DNA from 3 places in the Alkalihalobacterium sp. APHAB7 genome. Region 2 is predicted to be linked to each of the others. Evidence: a T-box and tRNA genes for the amino acid it is inferred to sense, from the RefSeq annotation. Region 2 holds a T-box; the other regions hold tRNA genes.
The links. A T-box is a leader RNA that pairs with one kind of tRNA and senses whether it is charged. The one in region 2 lies ahead of tyrS (tyrosine--tRNA ligase), so its partner is inferred to be a tRNA-Tyr.
Positions count from the first base shown of each region.

Region 1: it encodes a tRNA-Tyr, which carries the amino acid that the T-box ahead of tyrS (tyrosine--tRNA ligase) is inferred to sense. The anticodon was not compared.
Region 3: it encodes a tRNA-Tyr, which carries the amino acid that the T-box ahead of tyrS (tyrosine--tRNA ligase) is inferred to sense. The anticodon was not compared.

Region 1 covers NZ_JBLWFS010000008.1:161,395-168,189, forward strand. The annotation lists gene ACNSTQ_RS10700 (histidine phosphatase family protein) at 1-399, opposite strand, end outside; gene ACNSTQ_RS10705 (SE1561 family protein) at 401-601, opposite strand; gene yfkAB (radical SAM/CxCxxxxC motif protein YfkAB) at 814-1,932, shown strand; gene ACNSTQ_RS10715 (YfkD family protein) at 1,982-2,785, opposite strand; gene ACNSTQ_RS10720 (YczE/YyaS/YitT family protein) at 2,890-3,492, opposite strand; gene ACNSTQ_RS10725 (DUF421 domain-containing protein) at 3,579-4,193, shown strand; tRNA gene ACNSTQ_RS10730 (tRNA-Leu) at 4,334-4,417, opposite strand; tRNA gene ACNSTQ_RS10735 (tRNA-Lys) at 4,431-4,506, opposite strand; tRNA gene ACNSTQ_RS10740 (tRNA-Thr) at 4,592-4,667, opposite strand; tRNA gene ACNSTQ_RS10745 (tRNA-Val) at 4,672-4,747, opposite strand; tRNA gene ACNSTQ_RS10750 (tRNA-Glu) at 4,877-4,951, opposite strand; tRNA gene ACNSTQ_RS10755 (tRNA-Asn) at 4,958-5,033, opposite strand; tRNA gene ACNSTQ_RS10760 (tRNA-Ile) at 5,042-5,118, opposite strand; tRNA gene ACNSTQ_RS10765 (tRNA-Pro) at 5,138-5,214, opposite strand; tRNA gene ACNSTQ_RS10770 (tRNA-Arg) at 5,223-5,299, opposite strand; tRNA gene ACNSTQ_RS10775 (tRNA-Leu) at 5,304-5,392, opposite strand; tRNA gene ACNSTQ_RS10780 (tRNA-Gly) at 5,409-5,483, opposite strand; tRNA gene ACNSTQ_RS10785 (tRNA-Gln) at 5,488-5,562, opposite strand; tRNA gene ACNSTQ_RS10790 (tRNA-His) at 5,586-5,661, opposite strand; tRNA gene ACNSTQ_RS10795 (tRNA-Trp) at 5,680-5,753, opposite strand; tRNA gene ACNSTQ_RS10800 (tRNA-Tyr) at 5,765-5,849, opposite strand; tRNA gene ACNSTQ_RS10805 (tRNA-Phe) at 5,858-5,933, opposite strand; tRNA gene ACNSTQ_RS10810 (tRNA-Asp) at 6,075-6,150, opposite strand; tRNA gene ACNSTQ_RS10815 (tRNA-Met) at 6,228-6,304, opposite strand; tRNA gene ACNSTQ_RS10820 (tRNA-Val) at 6,371-6,446, opposite strand; tRNA gene ACNSTQ_RS10825 (tRNA-Glu) at 6,482-6,556, opposite strand; tRNA gene ACNSTQ_RS10830 (tRNA-Ser) at 6,585-6,677, opposite strand; tRNA gene ACNSTQ_RS10835 (tRNA-Met) at 6,764-6,795, opposite strand, start outside.
Region 2 covers NZ_JBLWFS010000040.1:4,962-11,756, forward strand. The annotation lists gene tyrS (tyrosine--tRNA ligase) at 1-1,045, opposite strand, end outside; T-box leader at 1,088-1,301, opposite strand; gene ACNSTQ_RS21690 (MarR family winged helix-turn-helix transcriptional regulator) at 1,317-1,754, opposite strand; gene ACNSTQ_RS21695 (hypothetical protein) at 2,161-2,706, opposite strand; gene ACNSTQ_RS21700 (hypothetical protein) at 2,740-3,078, opposite strand; gene ACNSTQ_RS21705 (hypothetical protein) at 3,157-3,342, opposite strand; gene ACNSTQ_RS21710 (hypothetical protein) at 3,543-3,809, opposite strand; gene ACNSTQ_RS21715 (hypothetical protein) at 4,084-4,227, opposite strand; gene ACNSTQ_RS21720 (hypothetical protein) at 4,415-4,951, opposite strand; gene ACNSTQ_RS21725 (hypothetical protein) at 5,010-5,378, opposite strand; gene ACNSTQ_RS21730 (DUF350 domain-containing protein) at 6,095-6,511, opposite strand; gene ACNSTQ_RS21735 (hypothetical protein) at 6,621-6,795, opposite strand, start outside.
Region 3 covers NZ_JBLWFS010000029.1:42,155-48,949, reverse strand. The annotation lists partial or broken rRNA gene ACNSTQ_RS19990 (23S ribosomal RNA) at 1-65, shown strand, start outside; rRNA gene rrf (5S ribosomal RNA) at 371-486, shown strand; tRNA gene ACNSTQ_RS19980 (tRNA-Asn) at 505-580, shown strand; tRNA gene ACNSTQ_RS19975 (tRNA-Thr) at 585-661, shown strand; tRNA gene ACNSTQ_RS19970 (tRNA-Glu) at 910-984, shown strand; tRNA gene ACNSTQ_RS19965 (tRNA-Val) at 1,114-1,189, shown strand; tRNA gene ACNSTQ_RS19960 (tRNA-Thr) at 1,194-1,269, shown strand; tRNA gene ACNSTQ_RS19955 (tRNA-Tyr) at 1,293-1,377, shown strand; tRNA gene ACNSTQ_RS19950 (tRNA-Gln) at 1,389-1,463, shown strand; tRNA gene ACNSTQ_RS19945 (tRNA-Lys) at 1,467-1,542, shown strand; tRNA gene ACNSTQ_RS19940 (tRNA-Gly) at 1,569-1,642, shown strand; tRNA gene ACNSTQ_RS19935 (tRNA-Ala) at 1,647-1,722, shown strand; gene sigW (RNA polymerase sigma factor SigW) at 1,920-2,483, shown strand; gene ACNSTQ_RS19925 (anti-sigma factor family protein) at 2,497-3,138, shown strand; gene cdaA (diadenylate cyclase CdaA) at 3,266-4,090, shown strand; gene ACNSTQ_RS19915 (YbbR-like domain-containing protein) at 4,083-5,333, shown strand; gene glmM (phosphoglucosamine mutase) at 5,360-6,706, shown strand.

The DNA of each region.
Region 1 (6,795 bases), on a different contig from region 2:
TTTCATTTGTTCGAGCAGATACTGACATCTAGCCGTAATTTCCTCAATACTTTCAGTCCCCTCAACTCCAGAAGTAAGGATGGAATGCTCTTTTACTTCTGGATAATGAGTATAGATTTCTTGACGTGTTTTCCCTTCTAAAGGGCCTAAATTAATTTCTCTTAACTTTTCCCATTTATGCGCGGTTAGTTCTTTTCGGTTGGCAATAGCAGTTGCTGTTTCATAAGCTCGTGTAAGATCGCTGCTGTAAATATAATCGAGATGTTGTTTCTCGAAATAACGAGCTACTAAATTTGCTTGTTCCTGACCTAATTCCGATAAAGAAAAGTCTTTTGTTCCTTGGATAATTCCCAATTTATTTCCTTCTGATTCACCATGGCGAATAAAATATAAAAACAACTTACTCCGCTCCTTTTGATTCCCAAGAATGGCGGAATACTTTACATTTACCCTCTAATTGATCGAGCATGTCTAGAATACGATCAATGTCTTCTACAGTTGTATCTTCAGGATCGATATTATCTAAAAGATCACCAATCATTTGTATTTTTTGATTTAAAAAATTTAACTGTTCATTTTTATCGTTTACTGCTCCACCCATGTCTACTCTCTCCTTTAGTTCATGTCATCGTAACTTTAACAAAAATATGAAAGACACTCAAGAAAATCAGTTACGTTTGTGATACTCTTAAGACTTGTTCATACAGTAGTAGTATTGGCAATTCAATCTATTTTCAATATAGTTCTTTTGCTATTTCTCTAATTCAGTTATCATTAAAGGATATGAATCATCAATTAAAGGAGTTACTTAACTTGATTGAGCAAAAAAAGTTACAAATTAAACCATCTTATGATCCTTGGGAAGCTTATTTAGATATAGAGGAATTTGGTAAGCCGCTTTTAACGAACGTAGAGTTTACGACAACAACGCTTTGTAACATGCGTTGTGAACACTGTGCAGTCGGTTACACCTTAACGTCCAAAGATCCTAATCCATTACCTTTAGACGTTTTCATTCGGCGGTTAGAGGAAGTTCCTCACCTTCGAGCATTAAGTATTACTGGTGGCGAACCGATGCTGTCTTTAAAATCAGTTAATGACTACGTGGTTCCACTATTAAAATATGCACATGAGCGCGGTGTACGGACGCAAATAAACTCCAACCTTACCCTTGATTTAGCAAGGTACGAGAAGATTGTTCCATACTTAGATGTTCTTCATATCTCTCATAACTATGGAAGTGTGGATGATTTTGTGGATATCGGCTTTGCTGTCATGGAGAAAAAACCTAGTTATCAACAGCGTGCCAACTATTTTGAACGGATGATTGAAAATGCAAAGGCATTAACGAAAGCTGGAGTCATGGTTTCAGCTGAAACCATGATCAATAAACGAACATTGCCGCACCTAGAAGCAATTCATCAACAAATTGTTGATATGGGCTGTCAGCGCCATGAAGTTCATCCGATGTACCCAAGCGATTTTGCAAGCAGTCTACAGGTAGCCACACTAGAAGATATTCGGTCTGCTGTCCATCGCTTGCTCGATTACCGTAAAGACGACGATATATGGATGTTATTTGGGACCCTTCCTTTTTATGCATGCAGTACTAATGAAGAGGATCTCGAGCTCTTAAAACGTTTATATGCCGCTAAAAATGTAACGGTTCGGAATGATCCTGATGGACGTTCTCGGTTAAATGTGAATATCTTTGATGGTAGCATCATTGTGACCGATTTCGGTGATGCTCCACCACTAGGAAACATTCAAACGACTTCATTAGAACAAGCATACAAAACGTGGAACTCATCTGCCATAGCTGATGAATTAAATTGCCATTGTCCAGCTGTTAAATGCTTAGGACCTAACATTTTGGTTAAGGATACTTACTATCAAAATGTTTCTTTTAGAAATAAGACATCCAATCTCTGAAGAAAGGAGTGCTTAGTAGCACTCCTTTTGTCTATGCTTATAAATTGTTTTAACGTGGTTGGTTTGAAGTGTAAAATTTAAAGCCTAAATGATCTTGAACTGGTATCCACGCCCCAATTCCTTGTTGAGTCACATTTTTAACTTCAACCTTTCTTTTCCCGTTCTTAATTGTTAAATACACTTCCCCATAGGTAACCTTTCCTTTTTCATTGGCTGCTGGTACATACGCATATAAATAGCCAACATTTTTAGGGGCAATTTTATAAACTTGTCCTTTTTTTGTTCCGTAACCTATGATCGTGTCAAAAGCCAATGGTAAGCCTGTTTTTTCAGCAGCTTTAATCATCATCATTTTTTTCACTTCTTCACTGTTTGGAACTTCAGCTGTTAATCCACCTGAAATTTTCTTTTGTTGTTCTTGTGTATAAGTTAATTTTTGAGGTGAGCGACCGCCCCGGTTATCCACATAATTGGTATTCACTTTATTATATTCCCAATTCACATTTGTCTCACCGGATTCGTAATTTAGGGGCCACTGCCCTAAATAAATGGAAGCTTTAAATAACAAGGCTGTCTTTGAATTACTAATCGATGATTCGTTTAATAATCGAATGAGTTCAGGATTTGTTATTTCAACCTCTGAAGAATCCAAAAGCTCCTGAGTTAATTCACTCGGTTGTAAATAAGGAAGGTCTTGTGTAGGGTTTGGATACGTATTATCTTTGGAAATATCTAATACGTAATCAGGGATTTGAGCTTTAGTTTCTTCCCCTTTATTTTCTTCTGCTAAACCATTTAACGGGAACAACATCAATAAGAATAAAACTAAAACACATAGCGATACCTTTCGCATCGACTTTTCCTCCTTCTTTCTATAGCTGTGCGATTTGATCTTAGTTTTTTCAATCTATAAAAATTTATCCATCTAAAAGAGACTTCATTTCGAAGCCTCTTCTTTTAAACGCTAACTATTCTCTTTACTCTTTTATAAAACAATTGAATCAGTGGACCGATGCTTAATGTAACGATGATCGTTCCCACTCCTATAGGTCCTCCTACAACTAGTGCAGCAACTAATGCAATAATTTCTGCACTCGTCTTCGCTCCCATTAAGGGCAATCGCAACAATTGTTTTAGATTTAACATTAATCGATCAATCGGAATGATAGCAAAATCAGCTTGCAGATAGGTGGATATGCCAAGGCCCATTAACGTAACCCCCAATAATAATACCGCGGATTGTATGGGCAACTCATTTAAGCGAATGTCTTGAAAAACGATCAATAGCCAAAAATCAATAAAATAGCCTAATATAACAACGGTTAGCAATGAATGAATTTCAGGACGTGACCAAGATATAAGGGCATTCACTATAATGAGGATGACCCCAATTAATATGACCCAAGTACCAACGGTCAAGCCAAAACGAACCGATAAGCCGACACTTAACGCATCCCAAGCTCCAGCGCCAAGATTTGAAATAATCGTAAACGTAATTCCAACGGCTAAAATAAACAACCCCACCAAATAACATAAGCCTCTTCTTAATTTTAATGACATCTTGTTCTCACCTCTACTAGTGTATATTTTGCTATTTTTGCATAAGCTATCCACAGTACCCTTAGAAAAAGTTAGGAGGGATTGTTTTGGATTTCCATTGGGTATGGAAAGCGATAATCATTGTTTTTGTTGGTATTATGATCTTACGCCTTGGGGGCAGAAAATCAATCTCTCAGCTTACGGTCTCCCAGACAGTTATAATGATTTCTATTGGAAACTTAATGATTCAGCCTGTTAGCGAACGAAACATTTGGATCACCTTTTTAATTGCACTTTTACTCGTTCTTACGTTAATCTTTATTGAATTTCTTCAAGTGAAGTCGAATAAAGTAGAAAGCTTTTTTACCGGTAAATCAATGGTTGTTATCGAAGATGGTGTAATCAATACTAAAAATTTAAAGAAATTGCGATTAACTATCGATCAATTAGAAATGCGCTTACGTCAATCCAATGTTCAACACATTAGCCAAGTCAAATGGGCAACCGTTGAAGTCAGCGGGCAGCTCGGCCTCATCTTGGACGAACAAAGTCAATTGGCTACTAAAAAGGATATTCAAGCAGTACTAGATTATATTCATGCCATGCACCCGGTAGGCCAACCCCCACCAAATATTACTCAAGGTAATAGTTATCCTAACCTATTTACTGAATCTAAACTACGCAAACATCCAAATGGCCCCCCGGCCAAACAACTAGATTAAACAATATATCACCACTTATAATGCCACTCCTTTTATGGTACCAGGCACCTTTAATAGACTAAAGCACTAAGACAAAAAAGGAACTACCTCCATGGAGATAATTCCTTTTTTATATGTATTGAAATACTTTATATTTTAAATGGTGCGGGTGAAGGGACTCGAACCCCCACGTCAAAGACACTAGATCCTAAGTCTAGCGCGTCTGCCAATTCCGCCACACCCGCAAAAACTAAAAAATGGTGAGCCATGAAGGACTCGAACCTTCGACCCTCTGATTAAAAGTCAGATGCTCTACCAACTGAGCTAATGGCTCCCAAAATAAAAAATGGGTACTCTTATTTATTACCCATTTAAACTGGCTATGCAATAGACTGCGTAGCTTTTCTTGAAGTTTAAAGTGGTGCCGGCAAGAGGACTTGAACCCCCAACCTACTGATTACAAGTCAGTTGCTCTACCAATTGAGCTACACCGGCATAATGGTGGAGGATGACGGGCTCGAACCGCCGACCCCCTGCTTGTAAGGCAGGTGCTCTCCCAGCTGAGCTAATCCTCCATTAAGATTTTGATAAGCTACGAATTTCTTCGTCAGTTTTGCCCTTCCGGTACTCACGTATTTAGATACGATCTGTTCCTCAGGACTTCACTTCCTCGAACTTCTTGCTTCTAAAAATCTCTTAGAAATTGGTGACCCGTACGGGATTCGAACCCGTGTTACCGCCGTGAAAGGGCGGTGTCTTAACCGCTTGACCAACGGGCCAATACTTGGCTCCACAGGCAGGACTCGAACCTGCGACCGATCGGTTAACAGCCGATTGCTCTACCAACTGAGCTACTGTGGAATAATATCTGGTGGGCCTAAGTGGACTCGAACCACCGACCTCACGCTTATCAGGCGTGCGCTCTAACCAGCTGAGCTATAGGCCCTAATGAAGTTTAAACTTCATGGTCGGGAAGACAGGATTTGAACCTGCGACCCCCTGGTCCCAAACCAGGTGCTCTACCAAGCTGAGCCACTTCCCGTATTAAAATGGCGCGCCCTGAGAGATTCGAACTCCCGACCTTTTGATTCGTAGTCAAACACTCTATCCAGCTGAGCTAAGGGCGCATTATGGTGCCGAGGGCCGGACTTGAACCGGCACGGTAGTCACCTACCGCAGGATTTTAAGTCCTGTGTGTCTGCCAATTCCACCACCCCGGCAAAGCAGACGATTTATTGGAGCGGAAGACGGGACTCGAACCCGCGACCCTCACCTTGGCAAGGTGATGTTCTACCACTGAACTACTTCCGCAAAATGGCTGGGCTAGCAGGATTCGAACCTACGCATGACGGAGTCAAAGTCCGTTGCCTTACCGCTTGGCTATAGCCCAATAAAAATTTTATAATTTAAAAATGGGGCGGCTGATGGGAATTGAACCCACGAATGCCGGAATCACAATCCGGTGCGTTAACCACTTCGCCACAACCGCCATAATAAAATGTTTTTCTGGCAGGGGCAGTAGGAATCGAACCCACACTGACGGTTTTGGAGACCGTAGTTCTACCTTTAAACTATGCCCCTATAACTAGGAATGGTGGAGGGGGACGGATTCGAACCGCCGAACCCTCAGGGAGCGGATTTACAGTCCGCCGCGTTTAGCCACTTCGCTACCCCTCCAACATAAATGGTGGCTCGGGACGGAATCGAACCGCCGACACATGGATTTTCAGTCCATTGCTCTACCGACTGAGCTACCGAGCCTTATTCGGTCTGTGATAAGCTTCGTATTTCTTCGTCCTCTTCCTTCACTCACGTCCTCATGTATCAACATACAATCCGACGTTCGTTCAGTTGTCTTCTCGAACTTCTCGCTTCTCTCAACCCTCTAATAAGAAAATATAATGGCGGTCCCGACGGGAATCGAACCCGCGATCTCCTGCGTGACAGGCAGGCATGTTAACCGCTACACCACGGGACCACTTTTAAATTGATATTTTAAAAAACTTCTTATATTATCACCTAAGTAATATGTCAAATTGAATGTACTAATTATTTTGGTTGCGGGGATAGGATTTGAACCTATGACCTTCGGGTTATGAGCCCGACGAGCTACCAGACTGCTCCACCCCGCGGTAATAAGAAAGTATACAGATGATGTTTTGATCGTTGCTCCACCCCGTGATAATACGGAATAATTATGGTGGAGGATGACGGGATCGAACCGCCGACCCCCTGCTTGTAAGGCAGGTGCTCTCCCAGCTGAGCTAATCCTCCATAAAACGATTGCTGCTAAATATTTTTAGAAACAATGGTGACCCGTACGGGATTCGAACCCGTGTTACCGCCGTGAAAGGGCGGTGTCTTAACCGCTTGACCAACGGGCCAATATTCTTAATAGATTTATAATACATATGGCGGAGGAAGAGGGATTCGAACCCCCGCGCGGTTTAACCCGCCTGTCGGTTTTCAAGACCGATCCCTTCAGCCGGACTTGGGTATTCCTCCATAGCCTTTTTAATAAAACTCTCTAGAACCTACGATTTATCAAGTATGAGCAAAAATCTGACCAAACGATCTAAAGGCAATTATAATGGTAGCGGCGGAGGGAGTCGAACCCACGACC
Region 2 (6,795 bases):
CTTTCCACTCTACGACTGGCATTTCATCAGGAACTGCTCCTTTTTGAAAAACGGACACAAAGTGCTTTTCTGCTTTTTCGGCTGCCTCTTTTCCGTGGTACATCCGAACAATCGTCTTGCCTAAAAGCATTTTTGCATCTCTCGGGTGTAGTTCACCAGACTCCATATCTTTTTGAATCGATTCCATTTTATCCGGTGAAAAGTCTGTCACTAATTCGAAGTATTTCTTCATTAATTCATCTGGTATCGACATCGCTTTTCCGTACATTTCTTGTGGATTCTCATCAATTCCAATGTAGTTTTTCTTTGATTTCGACATCTTTTCCACACCGTCAAGTCCTTCGAGTAAAGGCATGAGTATCGCTACCTGTTTTTCTTTTCCAAACTTCTCTTGAAAGTGTCTTCCCATTAAAATGTTAAAGTGTTGGTCGGTCCCGCCAAGTTCAATGTCACATTCTAATACAACTGAATCGTAGCCTTGCATTAATGGGTAGAAAAATTCATGCAGTGATATCGGCTTTCCAAGAGCAATTCGTTCTTCAAAATCGTCTCTTTCCATTAATCTTGCTACTGTTATTTTTCCTGCTAATTGAATAACATCTTCAAAATTCAGCTTGGATAGCCACTCCGAATTGTAATGAAGTTCAATTTTATCCATATCCATTACTTTTTCAAACTGTTCAAAGTATGTTTTTGCATTGTGTTTCACTTCTTCATCCGTTAATGGCTTTCTCGCAACGGACTTTCCTGTCGGGTCACCAATCTTGCCCGTGAAATCCCCAATCAACAATTGAATAATATGTCCATTCTCTTGAAACTGCCTCATCTTCTTTAATACGACAGTATGACCAAGATGAACATCAGGAGCGGAAGGATCTAATCCCAATTTAATTTTCAGTGGTCGATTTTCCAGTACAGATTTTGCGACTTTCGTTTCTAGGTCTTCTACAGGTATAATTTCTTGCACACCTTGCGTATAGATGGACATTTGCCTGTTTACTTCTTTTAACTGTTCTTCTGTTAGTTGTTTCATCACTTCATTCATTGTTCATTCCTCCAAAATAGAATATAAAAAACCACATCCCAAATAAGGGACGTGGTTTTGCACGCGGTACCACCCTTGTTGAAGAATCGATATCTTCCACTTAATCGTTTAACGGCTCGTCCGCCTTTGCTCATTTTATTAAACAAAGAAAGCTCAGGGAATGTAATTCGTGTTATCTTTGTGTCGATTCGCAGCAACCACCGACTCTCTGATACAGGGAGATAACGACTACTAGGGTTCCCGTCATAGCTTGTAAAATATTTAGTAACTCTCAAAAACGATTATCTTTAATGACTTTTCTTAATAAGGCTGAGATTTTCTTTTGTTCATCAACGGAAAGGCTAGAGACAATTTCTACTTCACCTTGATGAAACCTAGGATATAATTTTTCCATAATTTTTCTACCTTTATCGGTTATTGTGACATACGTAATTCTTCTGTCTCGATTGTCTACTTTCCGATAACATAGTTCTTTTCGTTCTAACGTTTTCGTGATATTACTTATAGTTGCTTTTGTAACCCCAGCTGATTCTGCTAACTTTTTGGTTTCAACCTGATTGCCTATCCATAAATCATAAAGTAGTGAAAAAGATGTCCACGATAGTCCATACTCTGATAAAACTTCTCGCTCCATTTTATTTCTTAAGCCTTGTGCAATTCGGTAGATGTTGGTTACAACAGCTATCGCATCCAAATTCAATGAACCCATTGGTAATTTAGTTAAGAGGTTAATCGTATCGATCTCTTCAGGAAGTAATTCCCCTTCATCATTAAATGTATGAATAACGAAACCCCCTTTTGAATTTTCATAATCGTTAGCTATGAAACGATATTATCAAAAAAAATAAAGAAATGCAACAAGGTCATTAATAGTAAATCTATACCACACCGTAAGGATCTACATTCCCGTTAGGTATTCACTCCTTACTTCTGGAGGCTCTCCAATATCTGATATATCTAACCGTTGGCCTTTATACATTTCGATTGGAAATGGTTGTAGAACACGCACGCTACAAAGCCCAAAATTATTGATTACTAAACACAATCACAAAGCTTGTTCATTTTGTGTCTCCCTTTGCGAATGATCCTATAAGTTATTCCGGATAGTTTTCTTTTTACATTTCAGCGATCACATTTCCAAATTCATCTAAAAATTCTATTTGGATGGAACCAAAATTACCTTGAATTTTATTGTCCAGCAATATCCAAATTCCAGAAATATCATTGAGCAAAATAATTTCCGCATCTATTCCATTAACTTGTATGATCTTGGTTTGAGTCACTATTTCTTTTGGTATGACGCCGTGTATAAGAATATCTCCTTTTAACTCATCAACCACTGTTGAATATGATAATCCTTCATTTCTATTGTGAGAATAATAGATTCGTTTCCAACCAAAAATCCCTTTTTCGAACTGAACTAAAGAAACATTATCATCAACTACAAATGGTACAAATGTATAATTACCATTTTGGTAAAATTCTTTATCACCAATTTCATTCTGAACACCTTCAGTGTTAATGTCATTGTTAATGAATTTTTCGAAGGCTCCTTCAACCGTTTTGGAGCTTAGATGTACTGTTTCTACAACTGCAAATATCGCATATATAAAAACAATGAATGTGACAAAAATGAACACTGCTTTTGTGCGTTTCCTCATCCCATTTCACCCTCCAGTTTCATTCTCTGTAGTTTAAATAGATTGTTTAATAGGTCTTACACGTTTTGAAAAATAAATGACGAGGTTTATGATTCCAATGACGAGAATGGCTAAAAATAAATCAAACGATACAGCGTCTCCTCCTAAACCAATCTCGCCCACAATAATTCCAGAAAAATACAATAATAGACCAGAAAATAAAATAAACAAAACTGTCAAACTAATAATAGCGAAAACATTTAGCCATCTCGTGTTTAATTTCGGAATGATAATGATAAAAAATAATAGCAAAGACATCACCAAGACCGTAATATAAATCGGTCTGAGCAATGTAAAGACTCCTAACGTTTCAAATGAATCGTACGTATACACAATCTCTTTTCCCCTCTCGACAGACCATACGCTTAATGATTGAAGGGTTTGTTTGTTCGTTTACCAAATCTTTTACAATCAATTAAAAAACACATAGAAGATAAGACCAGCTACTGTAACAAACCCAAAGGCACATAACAGAGCACTTTTAAACTTCTTTAAATGATATCTGCCACCTTTACCTTGATCTTCGTAAGTTGCAACCTCCAGAGCGACATAAATAATGCTTAATAACCCAATACCTATAACAATGAGCCAAATCAATATTCGCACCTCCGTAATGAATGGTTTGATCTTGTAAAATTCATTATTTCTACAGCTTTCACTTCAACAATAAAGTATATTATGACTTACGAAAAAATGCCGGAGAAGTTTCATTTTACTACGTTATTCTAAGGATGTTATTTTCTCAGGTAGCATCCAAATCGGATAATTTGGGATTGTACGCTTATTACACATAATTTTTATGGCTGTCCTCCAAAAATAGCGGCAATTAAATACCCGAAAAACATCAGAATAAAAAAGCTGTTCGTCATCACAAGATTGCTAATCATTGCTGTCTTACTTCTGCCCAGGTATCCAAATAAAATACCAACTGGATTGATCACAAACGTCAAAAGATAGTAGCTATAAGCTTTCCCTAAAAGAATGTTTGGTAGCCAGACGGCAACTCCAATCATAAAGCAAATAACGGATAGGCTAATCCATAGTTTCTTTGTATTTTTACTCACTTTATTTCTCCTCTCTTACGTTATGCCACCCCACTGCAGCTCTATGGCTACATCTTAAAAATAATTCTTCTTGGATGAACGCATTCACTTGTTGAAGAGTAATAGACTCTTTTTTTATGACTCAAAATTCTTTTTCTCATACGTACGAATAAAATATTCAAATCGGATAACGTTACTCCCTTAATCGCGTGTTTAATTGATTAAATCGCTTTTATAAGCCAATTAAATAACAAATGCCGATGCAACTGTTCAATCACTACTAAACTCTAATTTATCACTGCTTGTTTTTATTTTTAATTTCACCTAAAAGATTTAAGATTAAATAATTTTGTTTGATGATTTTCTCATTTTGTTTTCTTAATTTGGAAAATTCCCATCCGCAGAAAAATAAAATAATAGCCATACCAATAAAAAGCATGATATCCACCTCAAGTTTCTCTAAAATTCATGTTTTACGATACCATACTTTAACATTCGATTGGTTGACTCTGCTCATTTTTTCTATTAACTTCTCTTTCGTTTCTTTAACTGTTGGCTGCTTATTACATAGGAAAAGCCCTAGAAGATCTCTCTCTAAGGCCTTAGCACAATGCATTGCATGTACATTATAGTAAAATCTCAATCTCCTCTTTATATTCATTCAGAAGACCGTTAATATACTCGTTGATTTTTTCATCGAGCAGCTCAGTATCGTCCACTCCATATTGGGATAGATCTAAGACTTCGTTGACTAAGTTATTTACATAGGCATTACGTTCGAGGCGTTCTTTAAAATAAACATCATAATATTCTCTGCTTGTCATATTAAGATACTCTGCTTGATTTTCAAAAAAATCTTCATTTTCAGTGTCGTCAAAGGGAAAAGCTAATTCAATGCCTTCCATTTCACCCGAAACATCAATACCCAGTTTTTTCGCTTCTAACACCATGATTTCTTCTTTTACAAAATTCTTAACCATTATCGCGATCTTTTCGTCAGGTACATTGTATAACGAACGAATATCTTTTAGCGTAATCTCTTCCCCCTTAACAATCGCAACTATATCGCCATCGTCAACCGAAACAACCGTTTCCTTTTCAGTCGTTGCGTTCGAACAAGCTACTGATACGCTCATAATTAATAGTAGAATGAAATACTTCATAGGTCCTCCGTTCCATATGTAACTACGCAGTTGTTTTTAACTAACTCTAATCCTAAGTTTAGTTTACTATAAAATGTATAACGAGAGGCAAGACCACTAAACCTGAAGCACTATACAGTAAAGTTCTAGATAATCGATCAGCCGGCTTGTCCTGATCGACGGCCTCATGGATTGCCCTCTTTCTTTCTACCCAAAACAGAAAAATGGCAGTAGCTGCTATTCCTACCTTGCCGAACGTATCCGTGTCAATCCCGAAACTAGAATACAGGTAAAGAATAGTCCCACCTAGAAAACCTCCAATGAAAAAAAGAAAAAGAAATCGAAGCACTCCTTTCGACCCTAAAGAACCTGACAAAAATAATCTTATAAATATAAAGTTCAGAGCTATACAAAACAAAAAAACAAGTAAAGTAGTAAAAATCTCCATCCCTTCCCTCCTTCATAGAGTTCCTTATTCGTATATCCAGTTACCGAAATTGTATTGCTAACTAAATAGCAACCTCTCTACCTAACCACATTATAATAGCTGATGGTCTTTCTCCTTTATACGTTTGTCCAATTCTTCAATTTTATTTTCCGGCTCTTTTCTCCATTCTTTAAAACAGGCAAAACTTATTAGTAGTAAAATAACAATTAAATATAAGAACACTTCTGTCAGTTTAACAATGTCATATATTCCCTATTTTTTCAATAGTATCTTTAGTATTAGAAATGGCTGTGTTAAACAAAAAGTTGTAATATTACTATTTTTTAACGAACTCAAACTCAACTTCAAACTATAACAACGTCATAAAAAAGTTAAAAAACGCATCTACAAAGAGCAGATACGTGTTTGCTTATATTATTTGATAACAAAAAAGTGAGTGACAACTACTAGTAGCACGACAAAGGGAGTGAACGGTGTCGAGTTCTCCTAGTTTTTTTCTCTAACGCACACGAAAGCGAGTGATTCATTGACGGTTTCTCCTAATTTCTTCCTCTACCGAACACGAAAACGAGTAATTCGTTGACGGTTCCTCCTAATTTTTCCCTCTACCGCACACTAAAGCAAGTTATTCATTGACGGTTTGTCCTAATATCCCCCTATACGCACACACGTTCTGTTTATGAATGAAATAGAAAGGTACATTCAGATCCGCCTCGTTAAAAGCTAATATTAGCAGCGACAATAAGGCCGACTAACACCGAAACACCGCCAAGAAACAGACCTACAGCCACATTGCCATTTTCCACTTCCTTCGCCAAGTTCGTATTTCGAGTAAACACATATTCAATAACGATATGTAAAACAATTTGAACAATGATCGCAATAAAGGCCCAAATTACCAAATCAACTAAGTTGATCGCGTGAAGGACGGCAGATTGTAACACGACGACGAGGCCTGCCATTTTTCCTAAAAGTTTTAAGGCCACCGCCGAGTTACCGCTTCGAATTTGATCACGCTCCGAATAGGGTGTGATTAATTTAAAGATATATGTTCCCATGATAAATAAAACGAGCGATACGGCTAAATAAATCAAAAAGTGATCCAATGTTTGAAGATAATAGCTAAAGTCCATTACGTTCTCCTTTCACCCCGAAAGGTAAGAAATAATATAGTTTATCCGTAATCTGTGTAAACCGAAACAGTTTTGGAAAACACTAGCTTTTGTGTAAAAGGTGTACTGCTTAGCCTCCAAATCGACCTCCTCCACCCATACCTGAACGAGGATTTGTCGCTTCTGGGTTTCTTGGCTGAGTAGGTTGATTTACATTTCCATCCGTACGTGGTGGAGTTACAGCAGGCTGTCTTGTCCGTGTGCCTCCTCCAGCTGATGCTCTCCCAACCAAGAAGGCAGCCATG
Region 3 (6,795 bases), on a different contig from region 2:
GTCTCGGGTGGAAGCGTGGCGACACGTGGAGCTGAGAGATACTAATCGGTCGAGGACTTATCCAAATATGAAAGGCGGAAATGCCTTGTTCAGATTTGCAGGCGCTTGCGCTTCAGAAGGCGAAGTGGTAACTTCAACTGAAGAAGTGAAACGACCCAAAAATCTAGGCATTGAAGCTAGACAATAATAAAGCGTTGAATTCATCTAGCCATTATCCAGTTTTGAGAGAACCACTCTCAACTAAATAAGGATTTTCAGAAGCAAGAAGTTCAAGGAAGTGAAGTCCTGAGGAACGGATCGTATCTAAATACGTGAGTACCGGAAGGGCAAAACTGACGAAGAAATTCTAAGCTTATCAAAATTCGTAAAGTCTAGTGGCGATAGCGAAGAGGTCACACCCGTTCCCATGCCGAACACGGAAGTTAAGCTCTTCAGCGCCGATGGTAGTTGGGGGCTTCCCCCTGTGAGAGTAGGACGTCGCTAGGCCTTTTTTTTATTCCTCGTTCCACAGTAGCTCAGTTGGTAGAGCAATCGGCTGTTAACCGATCGGTCGCAGGTTCGAGTCCTGCCTGTGGAGCCACTTTGCTTCCATAGCTCAGTTCGGTAGAGCACTTCCATGGTAAGGAAGGGGTCAGCGGTTCGAGTCCGCTTGGAAGCTCCAGCGTACATATCTAGTAAGATGGTAACTTTCCGAAATGGAAAGTTTTTTGTTATGTAACAGTTTGCAATGTAGTATGGAATTCGAGAGATTTATTTAGTTCCAAGTATGAATGCACTTCTTTGGTTAGACCTTGGTTTTATTACGGGAAAAATTACTTGTGGCAAATATGAAAAAGTATAAAAAAAGGGTTGCATATAATAGAATGATTTTGTTATAATACTTTTTGTCAGTATGAATGAGTCATTTATGGCCCGTTGGTCAAGCGGTTAAGACACCGCCCTTTCACGGCGGTAACACGGGTTCGAATCCCGTACGGGTCACCAATTTTAAAAGGTTTTTAGAAGCAAGAAGGTCGAGGAAGTGAAGTCCTGAGGGAACGGATCGTATCTAAATACGTGAGTACCGGAAGGGCAAAACTGACGAAGAAATTCGTAGCTTATCAAAATCTTAATGGAGGATTAGCTCAGCTGGGAGAGCACCTGCCTTACAAGCAGGGGGTCGGCGGTTCGAGCCCGTCATCCTCCACCATTATGCCGGTGTAGCTCAATTGGTAGAGCAACTGACTTGTAATCAGTAGGTTGGGGGTTCAAGTCCTCTCGCCGGCACCATTTACAACCTTATAAGTTTAGCTGGAGGGGTAGCGAAGTGGCTAAACGCGGCGGACTGTAAATCCGCTCCCTGAGGGTTCGGCGGTTCGAATCCGTCCCCCTCCACCATTTGATTAGGATGGGCTATAGCCAAGCGGTAAGGCACCGGACTTTGACTCCGCCATGCGCAGGTTCGAATCCTGCTAGCCCAGCCATTCGAGCCATTAGCTCAGTTGGTAGAGCATCTGACTTTTAATCAGAGGGTCGAAGGTTCGAGTCCTTCATGGCTCACCATTTTGCAGAAGTAAAGTGAATAACCTGCGGGTGTAGTTTAATGGTAAAACCTCAGCCTTCCAAGCTGATGTCGTGAGTTCGATTCTCATCACCCGCTCCAATATGGGGCCTTAGCTCAGCTGGGAGAGCGCCTGCCTTGCACGCAGGAGGTCAGCGGTTCGATCCCGCTAGGCTCCACCAAAGCTATAACTGTAACCTTAGATATCATATCTAAGGATTTTTTGTTTTTAATAAACTATTATTCTATATTTCCTTCTATTCCCAAATAAAAATGGTAAAATAGGTAGTATATTTTAAGAAAAAGTTTTAATAACGTGAAACTTTTTCTTATGTGGTTCGTAAATAAACTAACCGCACTCTAAGCGGAGGGAATAGAAATGGATAGAATTATACAACAACTAATCAAAGAAGTTAAAAAAGGGGATCAACAGGCATTTGGAGAATTAGTAGAATTATTTAAAGATAGAGTATATCAACTTTCCTATCGAATGGTAGGGAACGTGCATGAAGCACAAGATATCGCACAAGAAGCTTTTCTACGTGCATACACGAATATTGAAAGCTATGACTCATCGCGAAAATTCTCGACATGGCTCTTTAGAATTACGACCAATCTTTCAATTGACCGTTTACGAAAGAAAAAACCAGACTATTTTTTAAGTGATCCTATTTCTGGTAGTGAGGGATTAACGGTCCAATCACAAATTGCTGCAGATCAAGATCTACCAGAGGAGCAAGTGGTAACGATAGAAATGCAAGAGTGGATTCAGGATGAGATTAATCACCTTCCTCCGAAGTATCGTTCGGCGATCATACTCAAATACATCGAAGACCTTTCCCTAAAAGAAATTAGTGACATCTTAGATTTACCTGTTTCAACGGTAAAGACACGTATACATAGAGGGAGAGAAGCATTAAGAAAGAGAATGCGAAATAAATAAAGGGGGATTTAGGATGGCTTGTGAGCGCCAATATGTACTTTTAATGCATAAGTACTTCGATGGTGAAGCTTCTGAAAAAGAACGAGCTGAACTATATGAACATATAAACAAGTGTGAAGTTTGTAATGAACATTATAATGAACTAAAACGTACCATTGCATTTGTCCAGAGTTCTTCACATATTTCTGCACCGAATGATTTTACAGCTAATGTTTTAAAGCATTTACCAGAAAATAAAAAGGCGACATCACGGGTTTGGAAGAGATGGATCAGACGGCACCCTTTTTTAGTGGCGGCTGCTCTATTCTTAGTCTTTATGTCGTCGAGTATTGTTTCTATTTGGAATCTTCAAGAAGGACAACTCATGGTTTCTGGTGCCGGGAATTTTCAAATTGACAAAGAAACCGGGACAGTCGTTGTACCAGAAGGTGAAGTGGTTGAAGGCGACTTAACGATTCGTAATGGAAAGCTTGAAGTAGCAGGTGAGGTAAATGGCAGTATATTGCTTATTAATAGTGAACAATATTTAGCGTCTGCTGGTTCTGTAAGTGGGGAAATCAAGGAAATTAATCAAGTGTTAGATTGGACTTGGTATCATATAAAAGAGTTTTTGTTAGAAGTAATTAATGTTTTTGATGGAGAAACAGAGAACTAAGGAATTTATAGAAAGTGTTATAGTTTTAATATAAAACTATAAATTTGAAAGGTATTTCTTTGTGATATAATGAAAAGGCTACTTATATAGCATAGTTACGTTTTACTAATGTTTGGAGGATACAAGCATGTTTCCTGACGGTGAAATTCAATTTCTTAGACATTTAGGCAGTATCGTTGATATATTATTGGTCACCTATGTTATTTATAAGCTTATTATGGTTATTCGAGGGACGAGAGCTGTTCAGTTATTAAAGGGAATCACAGTGATCTTGGCTGTTTGGTTCCTAAGTAATATTCTCGGCTTACATACGCTTCATTGGCTGATGACACAAACGGTGACTTACGGTTTGCTAGCCATTATTATTATATTCCAGCCGGAATTGAGAAGAGCACTAGAGCAGTTAGGGAGAGGACGATTTTTTTCAAGAACGAATGCTCCACAAGAAGAGTTAGCCACAAAGTCAATTGAAGCTATTTTAAAAGCTGCAAGTTATATGGCTAAGCGTCGTATCGGTGCTCTGATCTCAGTCGAAAGAGAAACGGGAATGAACGACTATGTGGAAACTGGAATTGGCATGCATGCTAAATTGACTTCAGAGTTATTAATTAATGTATTCATCCCTAACACTCCTTTACATGATGGCGCAGTAATTATTAAAGAAAATGCGATTTTAGCTGCAGGGTGTTATCTACCTTTATCTGAAAATCCATTTATATCAAAGGAATTAGGTACACGACATCGCGCGGCACTTGGAATTAGTGAAGTTACAGATAGTATCACGATTGTGGTATCAGAAGAAACGGGGAATGTGTCTCTAACGAAAAATGGAGAATTGCACCGAGATTTAAATGAAGAACAGTTACGACACCTATTAGAAAAAGAATTAATTATTGAAACGAAATCAACTTCGGCCTCTCGCTGGCAATGGGGAGGTAAGAAAAATGGATAAGTTTATAAATAGTCCTTGGTTTGTAAAAATAATATCATTCTTCATCGCCCTAATGCTTTTTATGATGGTCAATTACGATAATATTTACAATCAACCAGCAGGGGTCTTGCCTCCTGTTAGTCCTGGTACATACACACTTGAGGAAGTTGACGTTACAGCTATTTATGATACAGAACGATTTGCGGTGACTGAGATGGCAGAAAGTGTTCAAGTCAATTTAAAAGGACCACAAAGTTCAATTACACTTTTTCAGTTTACTCGACCTTCGTATGAGGTGTTTGTTGATTTAACCGACTTAGAGGCCGGTGTGCATAATGTTAGCGTTGAACATCGAGGTTTTCCAAATGATGTTACGGTTTCAATCGTTCCGAAGTTTGTACGGGTTGTACTACAAGAAAAGAAAACCGTCTCCTTACCAGTAGAAGTCGAATTAGTGAATAGAGACGAAGTGGAAGAAGGGTACTCCATTGGCACACCAATTGTAACACCAGTTAACGTTGAAGTTACTGCAGCTGAAGAGTTTATTGACCAAGTTGCTATTGCTAAAGTATATATTGATGTAAAAGGGGCAGATGAAACGTTTGAAAAAAGTGGCCCTGTAAAGCTTTATGATCACTTTGGGAATGAACTACATCTTGATGTTGAACCTTCTGTTGTTGATGTTCGCATTCCGATTACAAGTCCCTTTAAAGAAGTTCCGATAAAGGTATCTAAACAAGGGGAACTTCCTGAAGGTTTAAGTATAAATTCGTTGACTGTAGATCCAAAAGTCGTTACAATTTTCGGACCACAAGATGTTCTAAACAACATTTCCTTAATTGAAGGGATTAATTTAGACTTAAGTGAGATTACACAAAGCCAAACTATTCAATTAAATGTGCCAAAGCCCCGAGGAGTAGAGAAGGTAGATCCTGAGATCATTAATGTAACCATTGAATTAAGCATAGAAGAAACATTAATCTTAGAAGAAATACCAATCGAGATTACTGGGATGGCTGAAGGATATACAGCTGAAGTTATTACTCCTGAAAATCAAGTTACTGATGTGATTCTAAAAGGCTCGCGTGTCCTTTTAGATAAAGTAAGTAGAGGAGATATACAAGTATTTGTTGATATAAATCAACTTTCTCCAGGAGAACATGAAGTCGATTTACAAGTAGTCGGACCACAAAACTTGTTATTTTTAACAGCAACTGAAAAAGCGTTAATCATAGTCGAGGAAAATGAACAAGAAGATCAATAAGGGATTTATTGAAGGAGAGATTATTGATGGGTAAATATTTTGGAACTGATGGAGTGCGTGGTGTAGCCAATACGGAATTAACACCAGAGTTAGCATTCAAATTAGGTCGTATTGGTGGGTATATATTAACTAAAAATACACAGAAACCGAAAGTACTAATTGGGCGCGACACGCGAATTTCCGGTGAAATGCTGGAAGGTGCACTCGTGGCTGGATTACTTTCTATCGGTGCAGAGGTTATGCGTCTAGGCGTTATTTCAACGCCAGGGGTTGCATTTTTAACAAAAGCTTTGAGTGCCCAAGCGGGAATTATGATTTCAGCCTCTCATAATCCAGTCGCAGATAATGGGATTAAGTTTTTTGGACCAGATGGATTTAAATTATTAGATACTCAAGAACAGGAAATCGAAACACTCCTAGATCAAGAAGATACGTTACCTCGACCAGTAGGTTCAGAATTAGGCCAGGTCAATGATTACTTTGAAGGCGGCCAAAAATATCTTCAGTTTTTAAAGCAAACAGTGCAAGAGGATTTCGCAGGTTTAAGAGTAGCTTTGGATTGTGCCCACGGCGCTGCATCATCTCTAGCACCGCATCTATTTGCTGATTTAGAAGCTGACATTTACACCATGGGTACTTCCCCAAACGGTATTAATATTAATGCTGGCGTAGGCTCAACACATCCAGAAGCACTCGCGTCTTTAGTTGTTGATAAGGGTGCGCATCTTGGTTTAGCATTTGATGGGGATGCAGATCGTTTAATTGCTGTTGATGAAAAAGGAAATATTGTAGATGGCGATCAAATTATGTTTATATGTGCAAAGTATATGAAAGAGCAAGGCTGGTTGAAACATAATACAGTCGTATCAACAGTTATGAGTAACTTAGGGTTCTATAAAGGTATTGAGGAAATTGGTGTTGAAACAAAACAAACCGGTGTAGGTGACCGCTATGTTATGGAAGAGATGAGAAAAGGCGGTTATAACCTTGGGGGCGAACAGTCCGGTCATATTATATTCCTTGACCATATTACAACTGGAGATGGTATGCTATCTGCCCTGCAATTAGTTAATATCGTTAAAGCAACGGGTAAACCGTTATCTCAGCTTGCAGGAGAAATGAAAAAATACCCACAAGTACTTGTTAATATTCGAGTAACAGATAAAGATGCTGTTCAACAAAATGAAAAAGTTTCTCAAGTGATTGCGAAAGTTGAAGAAGAAATGGCTGGTCATGGGCGAGTACTGGTTCGTCCATCAGGAACAGAGCCGTTAGTGCGAGTAATGGTTGAAGCTAAAACCGAGGAGCTTTGTGAACATTTTGTAAATGAAATTGCGGATGTAGTTCGAGCAGAAATGGGATTATCAGAATAAGAGAAAGCGGCACAAGACGTGCCGCTTTTGCATATTTTTAATACTACATGACTTGAAAATGGATAAAGAATCGGTGGAATTCTTGTGTA